One region of the Embleya sp. NPDC020630 genome, then DNA from elsewhere that is predicted to be linked to it. Evidence: predicted binding sites of a transcription regulator. Region 1 holds the regulator's gene; each other region holds the start of a gene.
The links. The regulator HrcA, encoded in region 1, represses chaperone genes, less so after heat shock. The targets are predictions, from matches to a motif close to TTNGCACTCNGNNNNNCNGAGTGCNAA.
Positions count from the first base shown of each region.

Region 2: a site for HrcA is predicted at 1,545-1,571, ahead of groL (chaperonin GroEL). Genes of this name have one in related genera too.
Region 3: a site for HrcA is predicted at 1,759-1,785, ahead of groES (co-chaperone GroES). Genes of this name have one in related genera too.

Region 1 covers NZ_JBIRUB010000003.1:538,906-542,156, reverse strand. The annotation lists gene ACH4XV_RS13815 (DUF3097 domain-containing protein) at 1-53, opposite strand, end outside; gene ACH4XV_RS13810 (MBL fold metallo-hydrolase) at 83-838, opposite strand; gene hrcA (heat-inducible transcriptional repressor HrcA) at 989-2,005, shown strand; gene dnaJ (molecular chaperone DnaJ) at 2,008-3,141, shown strand.
Region 2 covers NZ_JBIRUB010000008.1:189,945-193,195, forward strand. The annotation lists gene groL (chaperonin GroEL) at 1-1,386, opposite strand, end outside; gene ACH4XV_RS26910 (cold-shock protein) at 2,537-2,740, opposite strand; gene ACH4XV_RS26915 (MoaD/ThiS family protein) at 3,162-3,251, opposite strand, start outside.
Region 3 covers NZ_JBIRUB010000002.1:203,218-206,468, reverse strand. The annotation lists gene groL (chaperonin GroEL) at 1-1,174, opposite strand, end outside; gene groES (co-chaperone GroES) at 1,309-1,617, opposite strand; gene ACH4XV_RS07105 (methyltransferase domain-containing protein) at 1,953-3,185, shown strand; gene ACH4XV_RS07100 (polysaccharide deacetylase family protein) at 3,204-3,251, opposite strand, start outside.

The sequences.
Region 1 (3,251 bases):
GGCTTGTCCTTCTTCCATCCCGGGATCAGCGACTCGGGTCCATAACTGCGCATGACCACGACGCTAGCCGGGTGACGGTACGTCAGTCCGGTACGACGCGCCCGGCGGCCACCTCGGCCAGCCAACGGTTCTGCCGGATCACGAACTCCTCGTCGACGACCGCGCCGTGTCCGGGCAGCCAGACACTCGCGTGCAACCCCCGCACCCGGGCCAGTGAATCGCTCCACTCGGCGGCGAACGCGTCCGAGCCGAAGACCGGCGGCCCGCTCTCCTCCACGATGTCTCCGGCGATCAGCACGCCGCAGTCCGGTACGTGGACGACCACGTCGTGGTCGGTGTGTCCACGGCCGGGCGCGAACAGCACCACCTCGCGCCCGCCCAGATCCACCGTTACCGGTGTGCCCGTGGACACCGGGCGGGTCGGCGGCACGATCCGCGCCGCGCGCATCAGCTCCGGGTCGAACCCGTGGTGGATGCCGCTCGCCCGCCCGGCCTCGGCCCACCGCTCCAGATACCGCGGCAGGTCCGCGTGGCCCCAGATCTCCGCGTCGGGGAAGGCGCGCAGCACCTCGTCGTTGCCGTAGCAGTGGTCGAAGTGACCGTGGGTGTTCACCACCGCGACCACCCGGTCGGGCAATCCGTGTCCGGGCAGTTCGCGGGCCAGCGAGGCCAGGATGTCGGCGGCCTCGTGGTCGTGCGAACCGGTGTCCACGAGCAGGATCCCGTCCCGCCCCGTGACGACCGCCACATTCAGTTCGAGGCCGGGCAACCGACGACGCAGTACGCCCGGCCCGATCGGCTCCCACGTGGCGTGTTTCGGCTGTTCGGCGCGTAGCATGCGTCAACCTTGGCACGGACGCAGGGGTACGGTCCGGATCGGGTGACCCGTACACTGGCACTCGGCGGGACGGAGTGCCAACCAGTGGGACGAACCACCGCCTACGCGACACGGCAACGGGTGGAAGAACGGGTCAGGGAGGTGCGCACCATGCTCGACGATCGGAAACAGGACGTGCTGCGTGCCATCGTGCAGGACTACGTGGCGACCCAGGAGCCGGTCGGCTCCAAGGCGCTCGCGGACCGACACAACCTCGGGGTCTCCCCGGCCACCATTCGCAACGACATGGCCGCGCTGGAGGAGGAGGGCTACATCACGCAGCCCCACACCAGCGCCGGCCGGGTGCCCACCGACAAGGGCTACCGGCTGTTCGTCGACCGCCTCGCGGGCGTCAAGCCGCTGTCCGGCGCCGAGCGCCGGGCGATCCAGACCTTCCTGGCCGGCGCGGTCGACCTGGACGACGTGGTGGGCCGTACGGTCCGGCTGCTCGCGCAGCTGACCCATCAGGTCGCCGTCGTGCAATACCCGTCGCTGACCCGCTCGACGATCCGGCACGTCGAGTTGCTCACCCTCGCGCCCACCCGGGTCATGCTGGTGCTGATCACCAGCACGGGCCGGGTCGAGCAGCGGGTGATGGACACGCCGGGCCCGGTCGGCGAGAACCTGCTCGCCGACGTCCGGGCGCGGCTGAACAGCCGCATCACCGGCAAGCGGTTCGCCGATGTGCCGTTGCTGGTCCAGGATCTCGCCGAGCCGTTCACCGCCGAGGAACGGCCGATCGTGGCGGACATCCTGGCCACCCTGCTCGACACCCTGGTCGAGCACAAGGAAGAGAAGGTCGTCCTGGCCGGGACGGCCAACCTGACCCGTTTCGGCATGGACTTCCCGAACACGATCCGCCCGGTCCTGGAAGCACTCGAGGAACACGTCGTATTGCTGCGGCTGTTGGGCGAGGCGACCGACCCGGGCATGGTCGTGCGGATCGGACACGAGAACATGCACGAAGGACTGGCCGCGACCTCGGTGGTCGCCGTCGGATACGGCAGTGGGCAGGAAACACTGGCGAAGCTCGGAGTACTCGGGCCGACCCGGATGGACTACCCCGGAACGATGGGAGCGGTGCGCGCCGTGGCACGGTACGTCGGACAGATCCTCGCGGAGTCGTAGAGTTGGCTACCGATTACTACGAGGTCCTCGGGGTACGGCGCGACGCCACCCCGGAGGAAATCAAGAAGGCCTTCCGCCGGCTCGCTCGGGAGCTGCACCCGGACGTCAATCCGGACCCGAAGACGCAGGACCGGTTCAAGGAGATCAACAACGCCTACGAGGTCCTCTCGGACCCGCAGAAGCGTCAGATGTACGACCTCGGCGGCGACCCGCTGTCCTCCGGGGGCGGCGGGGGCGGTGGTGGCTTCGGCCAGGCCGGCTTCGGGTTCAGCGACATCATGGACGCGTTCTTCGGCCAGGCCAGCCAGCGCGGACCGCGCTCGCGCACGCGCCGTGGCCAGGACGCGATGATCCGGATCGAGATCACCCTCGAAGAGGCCGCGTTCGGCACCACCCGGGAGATCCAGGTGGACACCGCCGTCACGTGCAACACGTGCAACGGCGAGGGCGCGGCTCCGGGCACCACGGCGCAGACCTGCGACATGTGCCGCGGGCGGGGCGAGGTCAGCCAGGTCACCAAGTCGTTCCTGGGCCAGGTCATGACGTCGCGGCCGTGTCCGCAGTGTCAGGGCTTCGGCACCGTGGTCCCGCACCCGTGCCCCGAGTGCGCGGGCGACGGCCGCATCCGCGCGCGGCGCACGCTCACCGTCAAGATCCCGGCGGGCGTGGACAGCGGTACGCGGATCCAGCTCGCGGGCGAGGGCGAGGTCGGCCCCGGCGGCGGCCCGGCGGGCGATCTGTACGTGGAGATCGTCGAGGTCGCGCACGCCACCTTCCAGCGGCGCGGCGACGACCTGCACTGCACGGTCACCATCCCGATGACGGCGGCGTCGCTCGGCACGAAGGTGCCGCTGCAGACGCTGGACGGCACGGAGGAGATCGACATCCGCCCGGGCACCCAGTCGGGCCAGTCGATCCCGCTGCACGGGCGGGGCATCACCCACCTGCGCGGCGGCGGCCGAGGCGACCTGGTCGTGCACGTCGAGGTGCAAACGCCGAACAAGCTCGACCCGGAGCAGGAGGAACTGCTCCGCCGCCTGGCCAAACTACGCGGCGAGGAACGCCCGTCGGGACAATTCACACCGGGCCAACAGGGCCTGTTCTCCCGCCTGAAGGACGCCTTCAACGGCCGGTAGCGGGCGGGCGCGACGGCGCGTCGTGACGTCGTCCTCAGGCGCCGGACGGGCTGCGATTCGGCCGCGTCCGGCGCCCTCGGGCCGCCTGCGGCGAGCGCCCTCAAACGCCG
Region 2 (3,251 bases), on a different contig from region 1:
CACGCCGCCCTCGAGGCCGGCGTTGACCGCGATCTGCTTGAGCGGGGCCTCGACGGCCAGGCGCACGATGTTCGCGCCGGTGGCCTCGTCGCCGTCCAGGTCGAGCTTGTCGAACGCGATGGTGGACGCCTGGAGCAGGGCCACGCCACCACCGGCGACGATGCCCTCCTCGACGGCGGCCTTCGCGTTGCGCACCGCGTCCTCGATGCGGTGCTTGCGCTCCTTGAGCTCGACCTCGGTCGCGGCACCGGCCTTGATGACCGCCACGCCGCCCGCGAGCTTCGCCAGGCGCTCCTGGAGCTTCTCGCGGTCGTAGTCCGAGTCGGAGTTCTCGATCTCGGCGCGGATCTGGTTGACCCGACCCGCGACCTGGTCCGAGTCACCGGCGCCGTCGACGATGGTGGTCTCGTCCTTGGTGACGACGACCTTGCGGGCGCGGCCGAGGAGTTCGAGACCGGCGGTGTCGAGCTTGAGGCCGACCTCCTCGGAGATGACCTGGCCACCGGTGAGGATGGCGATGTCGCCGAGCATGGCCTTGCGACGGTCGCCGAAGCCCGGAGCCTTGACGGCGACGGACTTGAAGGTGCCGCGGATCTTGTTCACGACGAGCGTGGCCAGGGCCTCGCCCTCGACGTCCTCGGAGATGATCATGAGCGGCTTGCCCGACTGCATGACCTTCTCGAGGAGCGGGAGGAGGTCCTTCACCGAGGTGATCTTCGAGTTGACGATGAGCACGTAGGCGTCCTCGAGGACGGCCTCCATGCGCTCCATGTCGGTCGCGAAGTAGGGCGAGATGTAGCCCTTGTCGAAGCGCATGCCCTCGGTGAGCTCCAGCTCGAGACCGAAGGTGTTGCTCTCCTCGACGGTGATGACGCCTTCCTTGCCGACCTTGTCCATGGCCTCGGCGATCATCTCGCCGATCAGGGGGTCAGCGGCGGAGATCGAGGCGGTGGAGGCGATCTGCTCCTTCGTCTCGACGTCCTTCGCGAGCGCGAGCAGCTGCTCGGAGACGGCCTCGACGGCCTTCTCGATGCCACGCTTGAGGGCCATCGGGTTCGCGCCGGCGGCCACGTTGCGCAGGCCCTCGCGGACGAGCGCCTGGGCGAGGACGGTCGCGGTCGTCGTACCGTCACCGGCGACGTCGTCCGTCTTCTTGGCGACCTCCTTGACCAGCTCGGCGCCGATCTTCTCGTACGGGTCCTCGAGCTCGATCTCCTTGGCGATGCTCACACCATCGTTGGTGATGGTGGGCGCACCCCACTTCTTCTCGAGCACGACGTTGCGGCCCTTGGGGCCCAGCGTGACCTTGACGGCGTCGGCGAGCTGGTTCATCCCGCGCTCGAGGCCGCGGCGCGCTTCCTCGTTGAACGCGATGATCTTGGCCATGTGGTGAAGTCCTCCCAGAACGGGGGTGAGTGCCGGACCGTACAGGCGCCCGCGACGGACGACCCGACCACCGCGAGGATCCCTCCCTCACGGGTGCCGAGCCTCACCGGCCCGGTCCGTTTCTGTCACTCTCACATCCAGAGTGCTAACGCCAATGATTAGCACTCGACCATGCCGAGTGCAAGCGCAACGGGCGAGTCCAAGGCCCCCCGCTCCACACCCGCGCGTGTCACACACCCCACCCCCACGCCCACCCGACCCCGCGTCGCAGCCCATCCACATGCCACCCACCCCGACCTCGGCCACCCCGACACGGATTCGCGCGACCCGCGCACACCCGGGCGCGGGTCACACGGGCCGGCCGCGATCGGGGATTCCCTACCACCGCGCCACCCATGCCCGCACGGGACGGGCTGCGCCGCGTGTGCCCCCGCGTTGTAGGCGCCGCGCCCGCCGACGCCCGGGCGCCCGCACGGCACGGTTTTGCCCGCGCCCGCCGGGGCCGGGTGTGCCGCCCGTGCGCCCACCGGGTGCGCACCGCGCCCGCACCACGTCCGCCGGTGCGTGCGCGACCGTGGCGGTTGGGTGGCCCGAACCCTGGGTATTGCCCGCACCCGGGCGGGTTCGGATGTGCCGCCCCTGGGCTCACGTCGGGTTCGGGTGTGGTGCCTTCTGCGCGCCGGTCTGCCCGCGGCTGCGCCTGCGTCGGGTCCGGTCGGGGTGCCTGTGGTTGCGCGGGGTTGCGTGGCGGGCTCGGCTGCGTTGGTTGCGTGTACCGCCGTACCGGCGCCGGCGATACCCCGGGGCCGCTCCGCCTCGCGCCGCCCGTCCGGCCCCGGTCGGCGCTCCCGCATGCCGCCGCCCGCCGAACCCGCACCCGCTGTGCCCGCGTCGCGCTGTCCCGACCCGGCGCACCACCCGCCCGCGCCGCGCCGCGCCGTGCCGCTCGTCCGGCCCCGGCCCCGGCCCGCGTTCCGCCGCACCCGTGCGCTCCGCCGCCGCTCGTGCAACGACCGGGGCCCGGCCCCCGCTTGGCGGGAAGGCCGGGCCCCGGTCATTGATCCGACAGGATCGGGCGTGTTGTGTGCCGCGATGTGTCGTGCAGTCCGTGTGTGGACCGTTTCAAGCAGAGGAGCGCATGGCTCCCGGTTCAGGCGGTGACGCGGACCATGTCGGCCTGCGGCCCCTTCTGCCCCTGCGAGATCTCGAACTCGACTCGCTGCCCCTCCTCGAGCGTCCGGTACCCGTCCATCTGGATCGCGCTGTAGTGGACGAAAACGTCCGCCCCACCGTCGACCGCGATGAAGCCGTACCCCTTCTCCGCGTTGAACCACTTGACGGCGCCCTGAGCCATTCCTAACTCCCCTGTTACTGGCCCTTTCACGGATACTGCACGCCGCAGCTCCGGGTTCGTATCCAGAAGGACCCGGCCCTCTGCTACGACCGCGGCTGAATGTATCCGGACGGATGCCCGGAGCAACAGGTCAATCGGACGAGAATTCCCGAGCGAATAAAACTCGCATTCCTCGCGAGTCTCCAAAAAAGCCGTATTTCAATTCGCCAGGAAAACGACTTTCCACACATATCGGATGTGATCCCGACCACGAGTTTACCGACGCGCCGCCGCCAAAGACGGGAAATGGAGCCGGTTAAACCCGGGTTACGCACAACCTTCGGCAGGAACGAAGAAATCCGCCGCGCGGTGCTCGCGCGGCGGATTTCCCGGTTCCGTTTCGTGCCCGATCGAGGAAGATCGGGACGCTCGGCCTATCGCGTCAGCAACCCCCGGCGACCGCCGGGATGATCGAAACGGTGCCCTTGTCGGGGATCGCCGTGGCGAGCCCGTCGGCGAAGCGCACGTCCTC
Region 3 (3,251 bases), on a different contig from region 1:
TCTCCTTGAGCTCGACCTCGGTGGCCGCGCCCACGCGGATCACGCACACGCCGCCGGCCAGCTTCGCGAGCCGCTCCTGCAGCTTCTCGCGGTCCCAGTCGGAGTCCGTGGACTCGATCTCACGCTTGATCTGCTTGACCCGGTCGGCGATCGCGGCACCGTCACCGGCGCCGTCCACCAGGGTGGTGGCGTCCTTGGTGATGGTGATGCGACGGGCGCTGCCCAGCACCTCCAGGCCGACCTGGTCGAGCTTGAGGCCGACCTCGGGGGCGATGACCTGACCGCCGGTCAGGATCGCCATGTCCTCCAGCATCGCCTTGCGGCGGTCGCCGAAGCCCGGGGCCTTGACCGCGACCGCGTTGAAGGTGCCGCGGATCTTGTTCACGACCAGGGTGGACAGCGCCTCGCCGTCCACGTCCTCGGCCACGATCAGCAGCGGCTTCGACGCGCCCGCCTGGATGATCTTCTCCAGCAGCGGCAGCAGCTCGGCGATGGCCGAGATCTTGCCCTGGTGGATCAGGATGTACGGGTCGTCGAGGACGGCCTCCATACGCTCCTGGTCGGTGACCATGTACGGCGACAGGTAGCCCTTGTCGAACTGAAGGCCCTCGGCGAACTCCAGCTCCAGACCCATGGTCTGGGACTCCTCGACGGTGATCACACCGTCCTTGCCGACCTTGTCCATGGCCTCGGCGATCAGCTCGCCGATCTGCTTGTCCTGGGCGGACAGCGCGGCGACGGCGGCGATGTCCTCCTTGCCGTCGATCGCGCGGGCGGTACCGAGCAGCTGCTCGGACACGGCGGCGACGGCGAGGTCGATGCCCTTCTTCAGGTCCATCGGGGCCGCGCCGGCGGCCACGTTGCGCAGACCCTCGCGCACCAGCGCCTGGGCGAGCACCGTCGCGGTGGTGGTGCCGTCACCCGCGATGTCGTTGGTCTTGGTCGCGACCTCCTTGGCGAGCTGCGCGCCAAGGTTCTCGTACGGGTCCTCGAGCTCCACCTCACGGGCGATGGTCACGCCGTCGTTGGTGATGGTCGGGGCACCGAACTTCTTGTCGATCACGACGTTGCGGCCCTTGGGGCCGAGCGTGACCTTGACGGTGTCGGCCAGCGCGTTGACGCCGCGCTCCAGCGACCGCCGGGCCTTCTCGTCGAACTGGAGGATCTTCGCCATGAGGGTCTTCGTCCTTAAAGGTTGCTTTTCGACGTCGTACAACCGACTCCGCCCCGGGTCCACCGGCCGCGAGGGCAGGGCGATCCGGGGCGGGGTCGTCGAACCGTCACCGGTTCCGGCGCGTCAGCGCGATGTCACTTCTCGATGATCGCGAGCACGTCGCGGGCCGAGAGAACGAGGTATTCCTCGCCGTTGTACTTCACCTCGGTGCCGCCGTACTTGCTGTACAGCACGGTGTCACCGACGGCGACGTCGAGCGGCAGACGCTGACCGTCCTCGAAACGACCCGGGCCCACGGCCAGGACGACGCCCTCCTGGGGCTTCTCCTTGGCGGTGTCCGGGATCACGAGACCCGACGCGGTGGTCTGCTCGGCCTCAAGCGTCTGAACCACGATGCGGTCCTCGAGCGGCTTGATGGCAACCTTGGTGTTGGCGGTCGTCACGATGCGACCTCCCCCTTCGGAGATCTCACGGAAAAATGTCTGTCGGCGAATGGGACAGATCCGTCGTCGCGGGTGCCGGACCTGCTCGTATCGCACTGGCACACTCATGGGGAGAGTGCCAGCACAGACACTAGGTGGCGGTTAGCACTCCGTCAACCAGAGTGCCAGATTCAGCGCGTCGCGAGCGTTCTTCATACCGATGGGCGCAGACCGATCGAACCGGCTTCATGCCGATGGGCGCAGACCGATCGAACCGGCTTCATGCCGATGGGCGCAGACCGATCGAACCGGCTTCATGCCGATGGGCGCGGACCGATCGAACCGGCTTCATGCCGATGGGCGCGGATCGATGGGGCCGGGCGCTCGGCGAGAATGGCCGGGTGTACACCGACGCCATCGAAGCCCTCACCGCGCTGCGGACCGACGAGGGCCGCTCCCTGCTCGACCTGCTGGCCGGACACGACGCCGCGGACGAGTTGTCGCTGGCCACCCGGTTGCGTCGGGAACATCCGCCGGAGTTGATCGCCGCCGCGCTCACCCAGACCCGGTTGCGGCAGCGCGGCCGGGCCAAGTTCGGGGCGGACGCGGACCGGATGTTCTTCACGTCCAACGGCCTGGAGCAGTCCACCCGGACCTCGGTGGCCGACCACCGGGCCGCCAGGCTGGCCGCGGCCGGCGTCCGCCGGGCGATCGACCTGTGCTGCGGCATCGGCGGCGACGCGCTCGCGCTGGCCCGCGCCGGGGTCGCGGTGCACGCGGTCGACCTCGATCCGGCGACCTGCGCGGTGGCCCGGGCCAACGCGGAGGCGCTGGGCCTGGCCGACCTGCTCACGGTCGAGTGCGCGGACGCGACCGAGGTGGATCCGTCCGGCTACGACGCGGCGCTGATCGACCCGGCCCGGCGCACCGCCCGCGGTCGCACCTTCGACCCCGAGTCGTACGCGCCGCCCTTCTCGTTCCTGACCACCCTCGCCGCCCGCGTCCCCGCCGGCGCGGCCAAGGTGGCCCCCGGCATCCCGCACGAGATCGTGCCCGCCGGTATGGAGGCGGAGTGGGTCTCCGACCGCGGCGACGTCAAGGAGGCGGTGTTGTGGTGGGGCGGGCTCGCCCGGGCCGGTCTGCGTGCCACCCTGTTGCCCGGCGGCGCCGAGCTGGCCTCGGGGGTGGTCCGGCGGGCGCCGGTGGGCCCGATGCGCCGCTACCTCTACGAGCCGGACGGCGCGGTGATCCGGGCCCATCTGGTGTCCGAGGTCGGCGAGTTGGTGGACGGCAACCTGGTGGACGAGACGATCGCCTACCTGACCTCGGACCGGCTGGTGCACACCGCGTTCGCGAGCGTGTACGAGATCACCGACGTGTTGCCGTTCAACCTCAAGCGGCTCAAGGCCCTGGTGCGCGAGCGCGGCGTCGGCACCCTGACGGTCAAGAAGCGCGGCTCGGCGGTCGAGCCGGAGGAGGTCCGCCGCCGGGTCCGCCCCACCGGTCCGAACGCGGCCACGGTGCTGTTGACCCGGGTGGCGGGGGCGCCCACGATGCTGATCGGTCACCCGGTGCCCTGCGGCGGGTGACCGGGGCCGGGGCGGTCCTCAGCCGATGTAGTCCTCCAGGCGCGCGATCGTGAAGCCCTGGGCCTG